Regions from separate parts of the Chryseobacterium nakagawai genome, predicted to be linked through region 1. Evidence: riboswitches for the same ligand, from Rfam matches in the RefSeq annotation. Region 1 holds a riboswitch; each other region holds the start of a gene.
The links. Region 1 has a riboswitch for S-adenosylmethionine ahead of EL260_RS02775 (SusC/RagA family TonB-linked outer membrane protein). Riboswitches for the same ligand answer to the same signal wherever they lie in the genome.
Positions count from the first base shown of each region.

Region 2: another riboswitch for S-adenosylmethionine. It lies ahead of EL260_RS03460 (alpha/beta fold hydrolase); the one in region 1 lies ahead of EL260_RS02775 (SusC/RagA family TonB-linked outer membrane protein).
Region 3: another riboswitch for S-adenosylmethionine. It lies ahead of EL260_RS25055 (TonB-dependent receptor plug domain-containing protein); the one in region 1 lies ahead of EL260_RS02775 (SusC/RagA family TonB-linked outer membrane protein).

Region 1 is NZ_LR134386.1:609,434-616,016, reverse strand. It holds gene EL260_RS02780 (RagB/SusD family nutrient uptake outer membrane protein) at 1-1,071, opposite strand, end outside; gene EL260_RS02775 (SusC/RagA family TonB-linked outer membrane protein) at 1,089-4,031, opposite strand; SAM riboswitch class I at 4,115-4,211, opposite strand; gene EL260_RS02770 (helix-turn-helix domain-containing protein) at 4,473-4,805, opposite strand; gene EL260_RS02765 (transposase) at 4,884-5,321, opposite strand; gene EL260_RS02760 (hypothetical protein) at 5,905-6,117, opposite strand; gene EL260_RS02755 (helix-turn-helix domain-containing protein) at 6,560-6,583, shown strand, end outside.
Region 2 is NZ_LR134386.1:749,382-755,964, reverse strand. It holds gene EL260_RS03465 (ACT domain-containing protein) at 1-905, opposite strand, end outside; gene EL260_RS03460 (alpha/beta fold hydrolase) at 909-1,847, opposite strand; SAM riboswitch class I at 1,910-2,017, opposite strand; gene EL260_RS03455 (MGH1-like glycoside hydrolase domain-containing protein) at 2,206-4,821, shown strand; gene EL260_RS03450 (OsmC family protein) at 5,037-5,456, opposite strand; gene EL260_RS03445 (DUF58 domain-containing protein) at 5,495-6,583, opposite strand, start outside.
Region 3 is NZ_LR134386.1:5,539,872-5,546,454, reverse strand. It holds gene EL260_RS25070 (helix-turn-helix transcriptional regulator) at 1-431, opposite strand, end outside; gene EL260_RS25065 (T9SS type A sorting domain-containing protein) at 576-1,604, shown strand; gene EL260_RS25060 (alpha-amylase family glycosyl hydrolase) at 1,804-4,638, shown strand; SAM riboswitch class I at 4,737-4,841, shown strand; gene EL260_RS25055 (TonB-dependent receptor plug domain-containing protein) at 4,936-6,583, shown strand, end outside.

The sequences.
Region 1 (6,583 bases):
TCTCATATAAACAAGATCTGCAATAAGCGTTGCCTTAAATTTAAATTTAGCATATCTCAACAACCCTTCCCTTGCCGGAAGAGCATCCCATGAAAACAATTGGAATCTGATATCATTGGCATCAAATAATTTTTTAAAATAAGGATCTGCCATAAAGCTGTAATAATAGCTTCCTGATGAAGATACATCCAAATAGTGAAAAGCATAACTCCCATCGGACTGCTCCTGAGTTTGTCTGCTTCCCCAGATCCATTCCTCATTATTAATATCATTAAATCCTTCCTTGTACTTTTCAGGAGTCATCAGAGGGAAACCTTCTCTTGCTGTTTTTGCCGATGCTGCAGCCTTACTCCATTCTCCTGTATTCAGATAAACTCTTGCAAGAATCCCATTTACTACGTTCCTGTTAATTTTATCCTTATTATTTCTTGTATAATTCTTCAATAAATTATCGGCATCCGTAAGATCACTTTTAATTAAAGTATAAACATCCTCCAGACTGGATTTTTTCTTTGCAACAGTACTTGTTGTTGAAGGTTCCGTATAAATTGGAGCAACTAGTGCTGATTTATCTTTAAGATAACTGAATTGATAAAAGCTGGCAATATTCAGATAACAGAAAGCACGCAATGCCTTTGCCTGCCCCTTTACCTGGTCTTTTTTTGCCTGGCTTCCTTCTGCAGCATCAATTTTGGCAATAACATTATTCATATTATTGATAGTGGAATACAACATCGTCCAGATAAATAAAGGACGACCTACTGTATTGTTCACCATTTCTGTAAAATCATAAGTAGATGAGAAACCATACTTATTGGTCAACACAGCTACATCGCTTCCCATCGCATCACTTGCTCTTAATACAGTCGAATATCCGATATTAGCAAAAGTAGTCCCGTCATTGTTAAATTTTGCCCAGGTTCCATTGATAACCGTTTCTGCACTTTCAGCCGTTTTGAAGACTTCCACACTGTTAGCCTGATCTGTAGGAGCAGTATCCATCTCACTTTCACAACTTGTGAGTGACCATAATCCTATTAATGCAAAAGATAAATATTTTAAATTTTTCATTGTTCAAATTTTAAAAGTTAGAATGTTGCCTGAAGACCAAAAGTAATCGTTCTCATCGCCGGGTATCGGTAATAAGTTGTCCCATCCAATGCCTGTTCAGGATCCATTCCTTTATGTTTATAGAAGGTCAGAAGATTCTCTGCCTGAATATAAATTCTGAATTTCTTCAATCCGATCGTTTCAAAATAATCAGATGGTAATGTATATCCTAAGCTTACGTTTTTAAGCCTTGCATAGGTTCCTGAATAAAGAAACCTTGTAGAAACTGAAGTCCAATTATTCGTTTTTGTGCTTAAAGCCGGAACATCTGTATAAGGATTGTCAGGAGTCCATCTGTTTAGCATTTCCGTACCCCATGCGCGTCCACCTAAGTTTCCATTATGTAAGATGGAAGTATAATCTGTGTCCAGAATCTTCCCCCCAATCTTGAATGTCAATAATGCAGAAAAATCAAAATTCTTATAATTAATGCTCGTACTGACTCCTCCAGTTAACTTAGGCAGAGCAGAACCTTGCAGCATTTTTGTAGCCTTGGCATATTCTGAAGTTGTTCCTTCCACCGGATTTCCATTAGCATCCTTTGTAATGGTTTTCCACAATGGTTTTCCATTACTTGGGTCTACTCCTACCCATTCCGGAATAAAGAAATCATATACAGATCCCCCTTCATTCAATTGTTTGGTTGTTCCTACCACAAGAGGACCTTTAGGCAATTTAGTTACCGTATTGTTTAAGGTGCTCAGATTAATATCCACGTTCCATTGGAAGTCCGTATTTTTAATAGGTGTTGTGAATAATGAAAATTCAAAACCTGTATTCTTTATTGTTCCAATATTGGCCGGATAATCAGTGATCCCTAAAGACGGAGCAACCGGTACATTAAAGAGGAGGTCTTTACTTTTTCTTTCAAAATATTCTACGTTTCCTTTAATTCTGTTATTAAGAATGGCAAACTCAAGTCCTACATTCAAATTAAGATTGGTTTCCCATTTCAGATTAGGAGTTCCTACTTTCTCCAACGTTTTTCCAGGCTCACCAGCTAGAGGTGAGTCCCTGTATAATTCCTGATAAGCATAATAAAGGCTCTGTCCATTGGGCCTTAATAATTTATCATTCCCCTGTCCTCCATAGCTTGCACGTAATGTCAACTGATTGAAGAAATTTAGATTTTTAATAAATTCTTCATTTGAAAGTTTCCATGAACCTCCTACAGACCAGAATGTCCCCCATCTGTTATCTTTTGAAAATCTTGAAGAACTATCAGCTCTTGTAGATGCAGATAAGAAATATTTATTATCAAAATCATACTCCACCTTTCCAAGGAAACTCAACAAGCTTAATTTATCACTATTCCCTCCAAAATCCACTAACAGAGAGGCTGCATCAGGCTCATAGTAGTTGGGTAATGAGAAACCTTGTCTGCTACCGGAAATAATTTGGTAATCATATTTATAAAATTCATGACCTCCCAATACATTAATATGATGTTTTCCAAACCTCTTATCATAAGTCAGAATATTACTGGTCGTATAGGAAAGTGTTCTGCTATTCGCTTTTCTTACAGATCCTCCGGTCTCCTTTCCTTGTCCAAGAAGCGGATTGGTATAAAAATGCTCATTAAAGCTAACAAGATCAACAGAAAAACTTGTTCTAAACTTCAGCTCCGGAAGAAATGTAAACTCCATAAATCCTTTCCCTGAAAAATTATCGATCTTATTTTCATTTTTATCCAATGGTAAACTTGCCGCTAAATTTTGATTCTGAAGTGCCGCAGTAGGTCTGTATCTTCCAAAATCATAAATCTTGTTCCCTTCCGCATCCACTACATAAGATCCATCCGGATTTCTTTCATAATAAGGATAAAAAGACGGAATTGCCCTTGCCGCCTGAATAATATTACTCGCCTTAGAATCTGAAGAACTTGGAGCCTGCTGAATACTGTTCGTGTAACTTAAGTTCGCTCCAACATTCAACCATTTTTTAACTTCAGAATTTATTTTTAATCTCGTACTGTATCTTTTAAACCCAGATTCAATAGCCATTCCTTTATCATCTAGATAACCTAATGAAAAGAAATAATTACTTTTTTCATTTCCCCCGCTGATGTCTAGATCAACCTGATTTCTGGAAGCAACTCTTTGAAGAACATCTCTCCAGTCATCATTCCATAAAGCTCTCGCCCCCGGTAATAATTTCCCGTCTGTTCCCACTGGTTTTGGATAATTAGCTCCATAAGGATTAATTGATAATCCGGTACCAGATACAATATTGTCTGTTGCCATCTGTGCTGCCTGTTGTGCAGAAATCTGACCGGATTGGTATCCGTTTCTCATTGCCTCCCAATACAATTGGAAATATTGATCCGTAGTGACCTGCTCATAATCTTTTACCGCTCTGCCTGAAAACCCCTGGCTGATGTTAAGGTTTACCCTGGCTTCTCCTTTTTTACCGGATTTTGTGGTAATGATAATAATTCCGTTCGCTCCTCTTGAACCATACAAAGCACTTGCCGTAGCATCTTTTAAAACACTGATGGATTCTATATCATTAGGACTGATCGCATTGATGTTTCCGTCAAAAGGAATCCCATCCACAACGTATAAAGGCTCACTGGAAGCACTAACCGAACCTACCCCTCTGATCCTGATCGTAGAAGTAGCTCCAGGCTGTCCTGATGCACCGGTAACCTGAATTCCGGGAACCTGTCCTTCCAATGCTTTGGTAATGTTGGTCACAGGTCTGTTATTGATTTTATCACTGGAAATTGTTGCTACGGAACCGGTGTAGCTATTTCTTTTTGCTTTTCCGTAAGCCACCACAACCACTTCATCAATTTCCTTTTCTTTAAGAGTATCCTTTTTCGGTTTGGAATTTTGCCCGCTTACACTTACAATTCCTAAGAAAAATACAGCAACGGGTGGAATCCAAATTTTAGAATTAAATAGATTTTTATTAATCATAATCAATTTTATTTACCATATATTAAAATTTTGCCCTTTACTGAAAAAACAGCAAAGGGCATCGATAAATACGATAAACCAAATGCTTATTTTTCCTTTAAAGGCTGAATGTAACACCTTACATAACGCAGGTTGTCAAGACTTCGTAGGGTCAGTTCCCTCCATCTTTCTTTATAAGCCGATCGAAATATGGTTGCAAATCTATAAACTTTTAGTCTACAAAACAAGTAGACTTATAAAATTTTCATGATAATTTTTCAAAATTTATTATAATATTTTATTAATACCCACCACTATAAGACCTTAAATAAATTATCATTTTAATAAATATGATAAATATCATTAAATTGTATTTAATGATAAAACCATCTCATAATATCAAAAAAATGGTGCCTAAGCACCATTAAATTAAAATCCCTAAAAACCGTTTTAAATGTAAAATTATTGATTACATTCAAAACTTTTTTTCCACTTTGCTAAAGTATTTCTACTCATTTTAAATTGATTCGCCATTTGAGTATTATTATATCCATGGTCTTTTTGAAAATTTAAAATTTTTATAATAGCAGACTTATCATAAGACTTATGTCTTTGATTAAATTTTTCTGTTTCAATTCCTTCTAATCCGAAGACAATTTCATTAAGCTTAAGAACATCCAATGCCGTCAATCTTTTTTTTTGTAAAATAGGCGCACATATTTCAAGCTTTTGAGGATGCTTCATGGCAATGATATCGGTATAAATTCTTATATAATCAGGACCTTGTTCTATCATATATTCAATGTTTTTAATTTAATATTTCAGTGCATGAGCCAACCATTTATTTTCTAACTATCAAAATGAAAAACCTATTTAAGATTTATCATACTTACTAGCCCATTTATAAAGTGTAGTTTTAGGAATCTTGTATTCCTCTATTACCTGTTGTTTTGTTTTCTGTCCGGTACTGATAAGCTCCAAAACAAAATCTATTACTTCTTTAGTATATACATTCTTCCGAAACTGCGGAAGAGAAGAATCCTTTTTGGGACTAACTGTATTATATCCCATATTGGCTTGCGGTGCAAATATGATGATATGCTGGGTATAGATTCTAAAGAAATCATATTCTAAAAGCTTACTCCATCTCAACAGAACTTCCGTATCCAGACTTTTTTGCATAAACATTTCGTACACTTCATCATCTGTAATATTAAGAAAGTTGCAAACCCGAATCATTGAAATTCCCAAGCTCTCATATCTTTCCTTAATACACGCTCCTATATGAATGTTTTTAAAATCAAATACCATTATTTAAAAATTACATATTGATAAATTAAAAAATCAGGCAGAATTAAGATTCATCATCAAAATATGGAAATTAGCAAGATGAAAAAATCACAATTATAACTGGACGTTCTACCTGATATTCTTTATTTCATTCAGTCCCAAAAATAATATCTTTTTATGTATGACTGCTTTACAACATCATCTTCAAAGACAAGGAGAAGGCATCTGCGGCTTTCAAACATCTTTTGAGGCACAGCATAGCTCCAAATCTCTGAATGCCAATAGTTAAAACCATGTCCTAACATTGAGACGATTTCCTCTTTACTCTTATTAAGAAAAATCTCCGGCTTAATCAGCTGTAAATCCTTATATAAATACTTCATTATATAGTGCATGTTATTAAATCAAACTAAGAAATCATTCCGTCTATCCATCTTCAGGATATTACCTCCTCCTATTGTTGCATAACATGACTGTTCTCCAATATTTAGTTGGGAAGATGGTAGTAGTAGGATTGGTAATTGTAGGTATACTGACACCGTATACCTCAATGTACCCTCTCCAGAATTAAAATTCCCTGAAGAAAGAGTTGCTGTAAGCCCATTCACGGTCCTATGGATTGTGTAGGATAAGTTCCACCACTTTCTCCCAGATAAGGAACATTCATGGTTCCCATATAAGGAGTCCTGGCATTATTAATCCCTACGTGGGAAAATGATACTTCAGAAACAACAACCATTAGTAAATGTATTTTTATTTTAGTTAAAAAATTGATAAGGTATTTCTTAGAGACTCCATAAGTATTAAAAATCATCATTTGTGTTTTTATTTATTGAATGACATTTGTGTTGTTAATTATTGATTTTTGCATTTCATAAAGGATTGATTAGTTTATCTTAATTTCTAAATCATAATTATTTTTTAGCATAATAGTTTACTTGTTAAAAATAACCTCAAAACCATTTTTCTTTTCTTTATTTAAATTTTTGTCATAAATTCGAAAAATATATGTGAAAGAAAAATTCATAAAAACTATTATAATAACCTAAGATTAAAAATTCATTTATAATCAATCATTTTTGATTTTGTAACAAGCTTTTTGCAAAGTTATTCCTCAAGAAGATTCAAAAAAAATCAACTATAAATGATAATCTAGAAATTGACTTAACATTCATAAGGATCTTAAAGCCAAACAATTAAAAGAATGATTTATTAGATTTCATTAACAATTATTATAATATTTAATTTAAATGTCCACATTGAAAATAAAAAAAGACCAGATA
Region 2 (6,583 bases), 140 kb from region 1:
GCACCTACGTTGGTTTCATACAGATAACGTCTGTTGTTTTTACTCAACGTATATCTTAGTTTTCTGTATTCTTCAATCGGAAGGGTATTGAAAATTTTATTGGAAGACACCAGATCAAATCCGTTTTCTGCTAATGCATGATAATTTTTTACAAAATCTTTACTTGCTGTGTTGTCTACAACAATCAGGTTCTCTAATTGATTTTCATTGGAAAAATTGATTAATTCCTGAACGTCAGAAGAATGCTCTGCCGTTAAAACCTCATCAGACCAATTATTGTCAAACCCTTTTTTATTGAATGCAATTTTCTTTGAATTGGCTACTGCAACAACTTTCAGATCTACTTTTTTACGTCTTTTGATCTCTTCTGAAGACTCAAGAACCTGCTCAATTAATGTTTTCCCTACATTTCCATGGCCAATAATTGCCAGATGAACGGTCTTCGGTTTTTTGAAAATCTCAGATTCTATAATATTTCTTGTTTTTTCATCCTGTGAAGAAGTTACTACGATGTTTACTCTGTTTTCTCCAGCAACTTGATTTAAAAGCAATGGAAAAACATTGTTTCTAGCCAATTCTGCAAAAACTTTATTGGAATCTTCTGCTACAAAACCAATCACAGAAACATTGTTGATACTGTATATTTGAGATACTTTTCCTGATTTTCTTTCTGCTTCAAACTCATCAATAAGACAAGCTACTGCTTTTTCAGCATCGTTTTCGTGAACTAAAATAGAAATTCCGTTTTCTATAGCTTGCTGAGAGATTACTCCCACACTGATGCGCGCTAAAGTAAGCGCTTTAAAAATTCGTCCGTCAATTCCGATTTCCCCTAAGAAATCTACCCCTTCAAATTTGACAATTGATCTGTTCTTCAAAAATTTTATTTCTTTAGCATTTTTCATTACTTATAAAATGTTTTTTATGATATTATTTAATTGTTGATATTCCATTAGGAAGGCATCATGCCCGTGTATAGATTGGATCTCGTGATAAGAAATATTCTCCTTTTTCTTTTTCAGTTTCTCAAAACACATTCGGATTTCAGAAGCCGGGAAGAATAAATCTGTATCTACGGAGATCATGTGCATTCGTGCTTGTATATTCTCCAGAGCAGTTTCATCAGCATTGATATTCATCAATAAATGATTCATCAGCTTGTATGCTTGTAAACTAAACCTTTCGTTTAGCGCGTTACCATGATAAACCAGCCAGTCTTCTGATTCTAAGCATTGCTTTTCCTGATTGTATTTGTTTTGAAATCTGTCGTTAAGTGATTCCGGAGTTCTATAGCACAACATCGCATGGATTCTTGCTTTTTGTAATGGTTCTTCTTTATCATTCAATAAAAATTTCTGAACCAGACATTGTGCATGAAGCCAATCATGAGTTCTGTAGTCACAGGCAATGGGAATAAAAATTTCTGCCAGCTTTGGTTGTTTTGCTAACATTTCCCATGCAATTCCTCCTCCCAGGGAGCCACCAATAATGGTATATAAATTTTTGATATGTAGAGCTTCTAATCCTTTCAGAAAAATATTGCCTATATCTGAAGGCGTGAAGTCTTCATAGTCTTCAATTAAAAAATGATCGTAACCGTTTCCGGGGATATTGAAACACAGAACAGTGTACTTATTAGTATCAACGATCTGATTTTCGCCTACCAATTGTTTCCACCAGCCTTTTTCTCCGGATACATTTGAATTTCCGGTAAGGGCATGATTAATTAAAATGATTGGAGCTGTAAACAGATCTTTCCCGAAAAGCTCATAGCTCAACGAGATATCGTATTCCTTTTGGGAATGGGTTTGATACGAAAGATTAATATAGTTTAGTTCTGTTTTCAATTCTATTATATATTTTAATACAATTGAAAATGCCACAGGAAATGGCTGAAAAGAACTTCAGTAAGTTATCTGTCCAAAATAATTTTGGTAGAACGTAGCACCTTCTTTGCTTGCGCAAAGGGTTGCTAAGGTTTCATAGGGTCTAATCCCTCAACCTTTCTTGATAACATTTTCAATATTTGAATGAACGAATGGTGCAAAGGTAGTTCTTTTCTTTTAAAATCAAAAAAAAAATAATTTAATATTAAAAAAAGCCCTTAAATAGAAGTCTCTCAAGGGCATATTAATTATTCTTCAGATAAAATGAATTGGAATTATTTTTCAAAAAAACTACCTTCGTAAAGAAAAATGATGATATATGATCGCCGAAAAAGAAAGATTACAAGATACCAAATGGAAAAACTGGGGACCTTATGTAAGCAACCGGCAATGGGGAAATGTAAGAGAAGATTATAGCCCGGACGGAAATGCCTGGAACCATACCAATCATAATAATGCGGAAAGCTACGCCTACCGTTGGGGTGAAGAAGGTATTGCAGGAATTTCTGATGTAAAACAGCTGTTCTGCTTTGCGCTTTCGTTCTGGAATAAAAAAGATAAAATCGTTAAGGAACGTTTCTTTGGTCTGAGCAATCCTCAGGGAAACCACGGAGAAGACATCAAGGAAATTTTCTATTATCTGGATAATACCCCTACTCATAGTTATATGAAAATGGTTTACAAATATCCGATCAATGAATTCCCTTATGATGATCTTGTCACAGTAAACGGAAGGCGCAGCAAACAGGAGCCGGAATATGAGATCTTTGATACCGGAATTTTTGATAATGATGCCTATTTTGATATTTTCATTGAATATTGTAAAGCAGATCACAACGATATTCTGGTAAGGGTAACGATATGCAACCGAAGCCAACAAGATGCTCCAATAGTAGTAGCACCAACAGCCTGGTTTAGAAACAACTGGAAATGGGGTTATAATACCTATAAAGGAGAAATGAATGCCTCCGATGACGGAAGTATTACTATTGGGCACGACAGTATTTCCATCAAAAAGTTTTATTCAAGAAATGGAAATGCCCAAAGCGTATTCTGCGAAAATGAAACCAATACTCCAAAGCTGTATGGAGCACCACAGGCAGAAAATACTTATTTTAAAGATGGGATTAATGATTTTATCGTCCATCATAGTAATACCGTAAACCCTGAAAAAAGAGGTAGCAAAGCTTCTTTTTTAATTGACGAACTCATTGGAGCAGGGCAATCTCAGGTCTTTGAATTCAGACTATGTCCTGAGGAAAGTGATGAGCCTTTTGAAAATTTTGATAAAATCTTTGAGATCAGGCAATCTGAAACCGAAGAGTTTTATCATGAAATTCAGAATGATACCACCAATGAAGACGAAAGGAATGTGCAAAGACAAGCTTTTGCAGGACTTCTTTGGAATAAACAGTTTTATCACTATAATGTTGGAAAATGGCTGAAAGGAGATCCCAACTTTGAGGCGCCCAGAAACTTTAATCAGTATGTAAGAAATACGGAATGGAACCATCTTCACAATAAAGATATTATTTCGATGCCCGATAAATGGGAATATCCATGGTATGCAACCTGGGATTTGGCATTTCACTGTGTTCCTTTATCCATCATTGATGCTGAATTTGCCAAAGGGCAGCTATTACTCCTTACCAAAGAATGGTATATGCATCCTAACGGACAGCTGCCAGCCTATGAATGGAATATGAGCGATGTGAATCCACCTGTACATGCATGGTCTTGCTTCAGGGTTTTTAAAATTGATGAAAAAAACAATGGAAAACCCGATTTATTATTCCTTGAAAAAGTCTTCCAAAAACTTCTTCTGAATTTCACTTGGTGGGTGAACCGAAAGGATAAAAACGGGAAAAATATTTTTGGTGGCGGTTTTCTTGGACTGGATAATATCGGAGCCTTTGATCGAAATATGGTTTTAGAGGATGGACAACATCTGGAACAGGCAGACGGAACAAGCTGGATGGCGATGTATGCGCTGAACATGATGCGAATTGCCATGGAACTTGCCCAATATTATCAGGTGTATGAAGATATGGCCATCAAATTCTTTGAGCATTACCTTTATATTGCGGAAGCTATGGAAAATCTTGGTGAAGGAACCAAAGGACTATGGAATGAGGAAGACGGATTTTTCTATGATGTTCTTCAGCTTGGAAATGGAAACAGTGTTTCTTTACGATTGAGAAGTATTGTTGGATTAATTCCATTATTTGCCGTAGAAATTGTAGATCACCGCCTTCTGGAAAAGATGCCGAATTTCAAAACCAGAATGGAATGGATCTTAAAAAACAAACCTGAACTCACCAAACTTGTTTCTCATTGGGATGAAGAAGGCCAGGGCAGAAAACATCTGATGAGCATCCTTCGTAAAAACAGACTGACTAAAGTATTATCAAGAATGCTTGATGAAAAGGAATTTCTAAGCGCTTACGGAATCCGGGCTATGTCTAAAGTATATGAGGAAAATCCATTTGTATTCTCTGTTCACGGTCATGAAAATGTAGTATATTATACGCCTGCAGAAAGCGATAGCAGAATGTTTGGCGGAAACAGTAACTGGCGTGGTCCGATCTGGTTCCCCATTAATTTTCTTATTGTAGAAAGCTTACAACGTTTCCACTATTATTATGGAAATAGCTTAAAAGTAGAATTCCCAACAGGAAGCGGTGAAAAGAAAAACCTGGATGAAGTGGCACAGAATATCAGTAAGAGACTATGTTCTATCTTCTTAAAGGATGAACATGGGCAACGAGCCTTCAATGGAGGAAATCCGAAATTCAATTACGATGAACACTTTAGAGACTATATCACCTTTTTTGAATATTTCCATGGAGACAATGGCCGAGGCGTAGGAGCTTCCCATCAAACAGGATGGACAGCTACAGTGGCGAAATTGATAAAACCAAGGCTTACCTTTTAATGAGCAATGAATAATAGTTAATGAGTAATAAAAAAAACCGGATGAAACATCCGGTTTTCTTTTTGTATATATATTTTTTGCATAAGGTCTATGTGCTTATGTGGTAAGAATTTTTAAATCACATAGGTATATAGCTCCTATAATGCTTATAAACTATTTTATTCGTGAATTTGTGGCCAAATAAAAAAATGAGGCTTGAAGGCCTCACTATAGTTTTAAATTTTTTCTCCGTTTACGAACACTTCGTATCCGATTTCTACGTTCGGTTCTAAAGTTTTCGATACAGAACAATATTTTTCGAAAGATAATTCTGCAGCTTTTAAAGCTTTCTTAGGATCAATTTCACCTTCTAAAAGGAATTTAACCATAATTGATTTGAAAGGTTTTGCATCGTCTACCTGAACTCTCTCCCCTTCTACTTCTGCCTGAAAACTTTTAATTTCCTGACGTTGCTTTTTTAAAATCGAAACTACATCTATTCCGCTGCATCCAGCCACTGCCATCAGGACACTTTCCATTGGAGAAACTCCTTTAGCTCCTGGCTGAGAAGTATTGTCTAAAAGGATGGAATTTCCCTGACTGTTTGTACATTCAAATAAAAAGTCGTCGTTGATTCTATTTAGTGTTATTTTCATTGTTGCTTGTTGCTTGTTGCTTGTTGCTTGTTACAAAATTATAAAATTCCTCTGGCTTTTATCTCCAAATATTTATTGATAACGTCAATATTCAAATTCTCAGGGAGTGTATATACTGTATAAATTCCATATTTACGGAGCTCCTGAATAATCAGTTTCTTTTCAAATTCGAATTTTTCAGCAACAATCTCATCATAGATTTCCTGCATACTTTCCGGATTCTTATGAATCAATGTTTGTAATTCTGAGTTTTTGAAGAATACCACAACCAACAAATGGTTCTTAGCAATTCCGCGAAGATATTTTAGCTGACGGTTTAATCCATCTAACGTTTCAAAATTGGTAAATAACAAAATAAGACTTCTCTGATTGATCGAATATTTTACATCCTGATACAGTCGGTTGAAATCACTTTCAAAGAAATCTGTTTTAATATTATAAAGTGATTCTGATATTTTCTTAAGCTGTCCGGACTTATTCTCTGCTGCAATTTTATTTTCAGCTTTTTTGGAGAAAGTCATCATTCCTGCTCGATCTCCTTTTCTTAGAATAATATGAGATAAAGCCATCGTTGCATTGATGGAATAATCTAAAAGACTCAATCCTTTGAAAGGCATCTTCATGGTTCTCCCTTTATCTATCAGCATGAAAATACGCTGTGATTTTTCATCCTGAAATTGGTTTACCATCAGACGATTGGCTTTAGAAGTTGCTTTCCAATTGATGGTTCTGATATCGTCTCCCGGAACATATTCTTTGATCTGTTCAAATTCCATAGTGTGCCCCAACTTTCTTACTTTTTTTATTCCGCCTAACAGAAATTCACTCTGTAAAGCCATCAATTCATATTTTCTAAGATGGATAAAAGACGGATAAGAAGGTAACATCGCATCCTTCTGAAAATTGAATCTTTTCGAAACAAATCCTAAAGGTGATGAAGCATAAACATTAAGGCTTCCAAAATGATATTCCCCTCTTTCTTTGGGTTCTAAACTATACTGAAAGAATGTGTTGGCGTCAGCATTAATTGATTTTTCAATTAGAAAATCTCTTTTCTGAAACTGAAACGGGATCTCATCAATAATCTTAGTATTGATTTTAAAACTGTAGTTATTTTTAATATCAAT
Region 3 (6,583 bases), 670 kb from region 1:
TCTTTTAAAATTATATGCATTTCAACGGTCATATTTGGGGGAGTAGATTTTTGGAGAAAAATAAAGTTATTATGGATCATATTCTCCAGAATTTCTGCCCCTTCTTTGTTGGTTTCCGGATTGATAAGGTTTAAAATATATTGATAATTAAGCTGGATATGCAGATACTTTAAACTTTCTTCGTTGTTAGTCCATAATTCAGCTTTATTTTTCTGTGATGAATAATGGAGGATGTACTGATTTTTCTTGAATAAGAATTGGGTATCACAATCATGAGCCTTCAAATAAATATCCGGACTTAATAAGAATAAAAGATTGAAGCTTGAAGTAGATTCAAGCAAATATGATCCTTTAGATGCAGAAGAACTCTGTATACTAATTTCAATATTCTCCGATCTGAAAACCACCTCTTTTTCCTGTTGATCCCCCATACAACACATTTTTACAGCCATAGTACCACTTAAAGCTTCCTTTATAGGATAACTAAAAATTCGGAAATGATAACCCGGAATTAATTTTGAAAGGTACTTTTGCGCAAAATTAAATTAAATTTAGAATAATTAAAAATAATATTTATGATTAGAGATTTATATTTTGCAGTGCGAAATCTGGGAATTGGAATATTGCTGATGGGAGGAAGTGCATTAAGTGCCCAGCAAAGCTGCAATAATACAAATCCGGGAAATAATGCTGGGGATTTGGGGTGTGTAACCTTTACATATCAGGGGCAATTAGTTACTTATACTACGGTAAGGACTGCGGATGGAAAAATCTGGCTTCAGCAAAATCTTGGAAGTGAAAGGGTTGCGGAGTCTATAGATGATGAACAATCTTACGGAGATTTGTTTCAGTGGGGAAGATGGGATGATGGGCATCAATTACGGGCTTCTTCTACAACTTCTGTACCTGCTGTTAACTCTCCGAATGGTCTAGAAGGAGGATTCTTTATTACAGGATCTCCTGCATGGTGGTCTACTAATGGGCTCAATGATAAATGGGCTGGTACTGGTTTTTCAGAAGTAGCAGAGTCGGTGGGTATTGATCCATGTAAAGCAATAGGGGATGGCTGGAGATTGCCCACTCAGGCAGACTGGACAGACGCTATTGAAGTTACAGGAATTCATTCACCAATAAAAGCATATGCAGGATTTTTAAAATTACCTATGGGAGGTTTCCGTAGTTCATCCAATGGAGGTATTACTTCTGCAGGACAAAAAGGATACTTCTGGAGTTCTACTCCTACTGGTATTGGAGGAAAATATTTGTACATAGGAACTACCATTACTAATGCCTCTGCGGGAGCTTCACGAGGACAAGGGTCTTCAGTAAGATGTATGAAAGTAGAGTCAGAACTTGGAACTTCTGATCTCAATTTGAAGAAAAAAACGGTTGAGGTCTTTCCAAATCCTGTGAAAGGAATTCTTACGGTAAAAAGTACTTCTGTGATTGAAGGAATCAAGATCATTAATGCTGTTGGGCAAAGTATAATGGCTCCATTCTCAGATAATCAGATCAACATGAATACTCTTCCCTCTGGTTTATATATGATAGAGTTAAAATTAAAGAACGGAGAATCTGTGGTAAAGAAAATTATGAAAGACTAATTTTTTTAACATTTGAATCAATATATCTGTTAGATTTCCGTTACATACGATAGTTCATTACAATTACTTTTATTGAAAGGCTCATGGAATTTTTTTCATGGGCCTTTTTTATGCTATGTTGATCCTTGTTTAATCAAAAAAAGAATAAAATCATCACTGCAAAAAAGAAATTAATATTATATTCGATAAAAATAAAGATATGAAAAAATTCTATTTTGTTGTTTTGTTGATCATTACAACGGTTGTTTTCGGGCAGATTAATTATACCATTTCACCCAATCCGTTTAATGAAACAGATGCAATTACCCTGACAGTTCCAGGCGATCAGATTGATGAATCGGTCTGGGGAGTAACTAATCATTCAATTTATATGTGGTCCTGGTCCTTTGATACCAATTATCAGAACAGCCAGGATTGTCCAACCAACGGAAGCTGGAACAACTCCAATGAATTGAATAAGCTTAATTACAATATTTCAACAGATACATATACTCTAACATTAACGCCAACGGCTTTTTTCGGTAGAACAGGAATCGGAAGATTTGGATTTTTATTAAAGGATAAAACCGGATCACATCAGACTTCACCTGATATTTTTGTGAATGTAGGGGTACTGAATTTAAATTTAACGAATCCAACTGCAAACAGCCTTACAACAGTTCCAACAGGGAATTCAATTAATATTACGGCAACAACGAACGTTAACGCTACTTTTCAACTTAAAGCCAATGGGGTTGTAGTAAATTCTACATCTACACCCTCTCAGTCTTATTCCTATAATTACATGGTATCTCAAGACGCGAATATGGAAGTAATCGCCACAGAGGGAAGCAGCTCAAAAAATGTAACATTTATTTTACAGGTTCCCCGAAATGTTGTTTCTGAAGCCATACCAGGTTGGATCAAACAGGGAATAAATTATGATCCGGCAGATCAAACGAAGATTGGGCTTGCTTTGTATGCTCCTCACAAAAACTTTGTCCACGTGATCGGAAGTTTTAATAACTGGGTTGTGAATGATACCTATCTGATGAAAAGAGATACCGCTAATCCCGATCTTTACTGGATTGAATTAGATGGATTAACTCCACAACAAATGTATACGTTCCAATACAGGACTAATGATTTGAAAAAAGTGGCTGACCCTTATTCTCCTCAGATCTTATCATCTTATGATGACCAGTGGATTTCATCTTCTACCTATCCGAATCTTCCGGCATTTCCGGCGGGACAGGATTTTGAGGTTTCAACATTCAAAACGGGGCAAACTCCTTACAACTGGCAGGTGACCAATTTTCAAAGGCCTGCAAAAGAAGATCTTATGGTATATGAGTTGTTGTTAAGAGATTTTACACAGGAAAAAAACTGGCAGTCTTTAATTAACAAAATTTCTTATTTAAAAAATCTAAAGATTAATGCCATTGAATTGCTTCCTATTATGGAATTTGAAGGAAATCTTTCCTGGGGATATAATACCTCTTTTCATTATGCTTTAGACAAAGCTTATGGAACACCTGAAAAATTCAAAGAGTTTGTTGATCTGTGTCATCAGAACGGGATTGCTGTCATTCTTGATATTGCCTTTAATCATGCAACAGGGCGTTCTCCTTTGGTAAGACTCTGGAATATAGATCCGGATGGTGATGGTTACGGAGATGTGGGAGCTAATAATCCTTATTTCAATCAGGTTCCTAAACATTCATATAATGTGTTTAATGATTTTAACCATACCAGTCCTTCAACTCAATACTACGTTGAAAGGTGTCTTCAGCAGTGGTTAAAGGAGTATCGTATTGATGGGTTTCGTTGGGATTTGACAAAAGGCTTTACGCAAAACTGTTCTGAAAATGATGAAAACTGTACAAATGCTTATCAGCAGGATAGGGTAGATATTATGAAGAACTATGCAGACAGACAATGGGCACTGGATCCTAATTCTTATATGATATTTGAGCATTTGGGAACTGATGCAGAAGAACAGCAATGGGCCAATTACAGAGTGGCCGAAGGAAAAGGAGTAATGCTTTGGAATAAACAAACAGAGCCTTATAATCAAAATACGATGGGGTATAAAGATAATAGCAATTATGACCGCATGAATCACAATCTTCATGGTTTTACCGATATGCGTGCTGTGGGATATGGAGAAAGTCATGATGAAGAAAGGCTGATGTTTAAAAATCTCGCTTATGGAGCGATCAATGGAAGTTATAGTGTAAAGAATTTAAATACGGCTTTGGAAAGGATGAAAACATTTGGAGCTACCTTCTTTACCATTCCCGGTCCTAAGATGATCTGGCAGTTTGGAGAATTAGGCTACGAATTCAGCATCAACCGATGCACGGATGGTAGCATTAACAATGGATGCAGAACTGATGAAAAACCTGTAGCCTTCACATTAGGATATGATACCGATGCCAACAGAAAGGCAGTTTATGATACTTGGGCAAAGATTATTGATATCAGAAATACCAATCCGGTATTCAAATCAAAGACTTACACCATAGAGTCAAACAATCTTGCCAATGATCCTGATGGGCTTATCACAAGAATTTATGTATATGACAATACAATCAACGGAATGAAAAACGTAGTAGTTCTGGCAAATTATTCTACTGCTGTACAAAATGTTGTTCCTTATTTTCCTTATGCTGGCCAGTGGAAAAACCTGATGGATGATACAGTTTCAAACATCGCTTCAACAACAGCTCCTATCACTTTACAGGCCGGAGAATTCAGAATTTTTGGAAACTATGCCGGTGCTTTATCTACGTCTGATGTGAATGCTGCAAACAAGCTATCCCTTCAGATTGCTGATAACCCGATCAAAAATGGTGTTGCAAAATTAATATTTAATAAAGCCAGAAATGGAGAAATCATGATCTTCGATAGAAGTGGTAAAAAGTTGGATTCATTTAAGTTGAATAAAGAAAATGGGACTTATGAACTAAGAGTCAATTATCCGTCGGGAATGTATCTGGTTCATCTGAAATCAGAAAACGGAATGGCTATTGAAAAAATGATCGTGAAATAAATACAAAGGCAAATTGGCAATTCAGCGAATTTGCCTTTTTTCTTGGTAGTGATTATCCGCTTTTTGCATATTTGAAAAATTAGTCTACCTTTGCACTAGATTTATCAAGAAAGGTGGAGGGATTTGGCCCAATGAAACCTTAGCAACCTACACGATTCCAAAAGTGTAAAGGTGCTAATTCCAACCCGATGGGGAGATAAGTGAAGTCAATATTTCTTATACGAATTCCATTTCTTGAAGTCTTGTGTAGCTGCAGAATCATCTGCGGAAGAATATTATTAATTGGCAAGAACAAAGATGAAAAAATTAAGCACCGCTCTATTACTGCTAGGGACAATTTTAGTCGCTGCCCAGGAGGAGGAGGAAAAAGGAAAACAAATCGAAGACATTATCATCGTCGGAAACCGTAATGTTAAAAGAACAAAATTGGAGACGCCGGTTCCTGTAGATGTAATCAATATTGATAAAGTCCAAAGATCATCTCCACAAATGACGGCTCAGGACATTCTGAATTATGTGATCCCTTCATTTAATGCTGTAAGACAGTCTGCTTCTGATGGAACGGAGCATATTGATCCTGTAACACTAAGAGGAATGGGGCCGGATCAGGTGTTGGTATTGCTTAACGGGAAGAGAAGACATACGACTTCCCTGGTAAACTATCAGAATACGGTAGGAAATGGATCTGTAGGAACAGATTTAAGTACAATTCCTGTCATTGCTATTGAAAAAATTGAAGTGTTAAGAGACGGTGCAGCAGCACAATACGGTTCTGATGCCATTGCAGGAGTAATTAATATTATTCTAAAAAAGAATGCAGGCGCTTCAGCAAGTTTAACTTATGGATTAAGCGGAAGAAATGATGGTGATACTTACCAGGCCGGCGTTAATTATGGAACTTCTTTGGGTAAAGATGAAGGTTTTATCAATCTTTCATTGCAGCTAAGTCACAGAGGAAAAACAACGAGAACCCAAAATCACGATCTTGATATTTTCGGAAATAATTTTGCCTACGAATTTGCAGATAACCCAGATATTGCAAGACAAAATGATGATGATGAAATAAATAAAAGAGGATTAACAAGAGACTATTTTAATTTCCAGATCGGAGATGCCCAAATCAGACAAGGGCAATTGTTTTTCAATGCAGAATACCCTTTGAACGATAACTTTAAATTCTATTCCTTTGGTGGTTTCAGCATTAAAGAAGGAAAAGGGTATGGTTTCAGAAGACTTCCCAATGAAGATTTTAATATTGTTAAAGAAATATACCCTAACGGTTTTCAGGCAGTTCTGAATTCTCAGATCTACGATATTTCCTATGCTGTGGGTGCGAAATATAATGTTAATAATTGGCTGATAGACCTGAGTAATACCTTTGGGAGCAACACCTTCAATTATAACGTAAGCAATACCAATAATGCTTCTTTAGGTATAAAATCACCCACCCGATTTTATGCAGGAGCTCATAGTTTTCTACAAAATACCATTAATCTTGATGTTTCAAAAAAGATAAAGAACTTCAATATTGCATTCGGAGGAGAATTCAGGTTTGAACAATATCAGATCAAAGCAGGAGATGAAGCTTCTTATACCCAATATGATGAGAATGGAAATATTGCTACAAAAGATTCTAAAGTGATCGGGGCAGGAGGTTCACAATCCTTTATTGGTTTTTCAACAGATAATGCCTTAAAAAAAGACAGACATGCAACAGCGGTGTATGCTGATATTTCCTATGATCTTGCTAAGAAACTGAATATTGATGCTGCTGCCCGATTTGAAAACTATTCAGATTTTGGAAGTACCCTGAACGGGAAGTTGGCTGTAAGGTATGAGTTTGTGAAAAATTATGCAGTAAGAGCAGCCGTAGGAACAGGGTTTAGAGCGCCATCACTTCAGCAGCAGTATTTTAATAACTCTTTTGCGGATATTTCTACTTCAG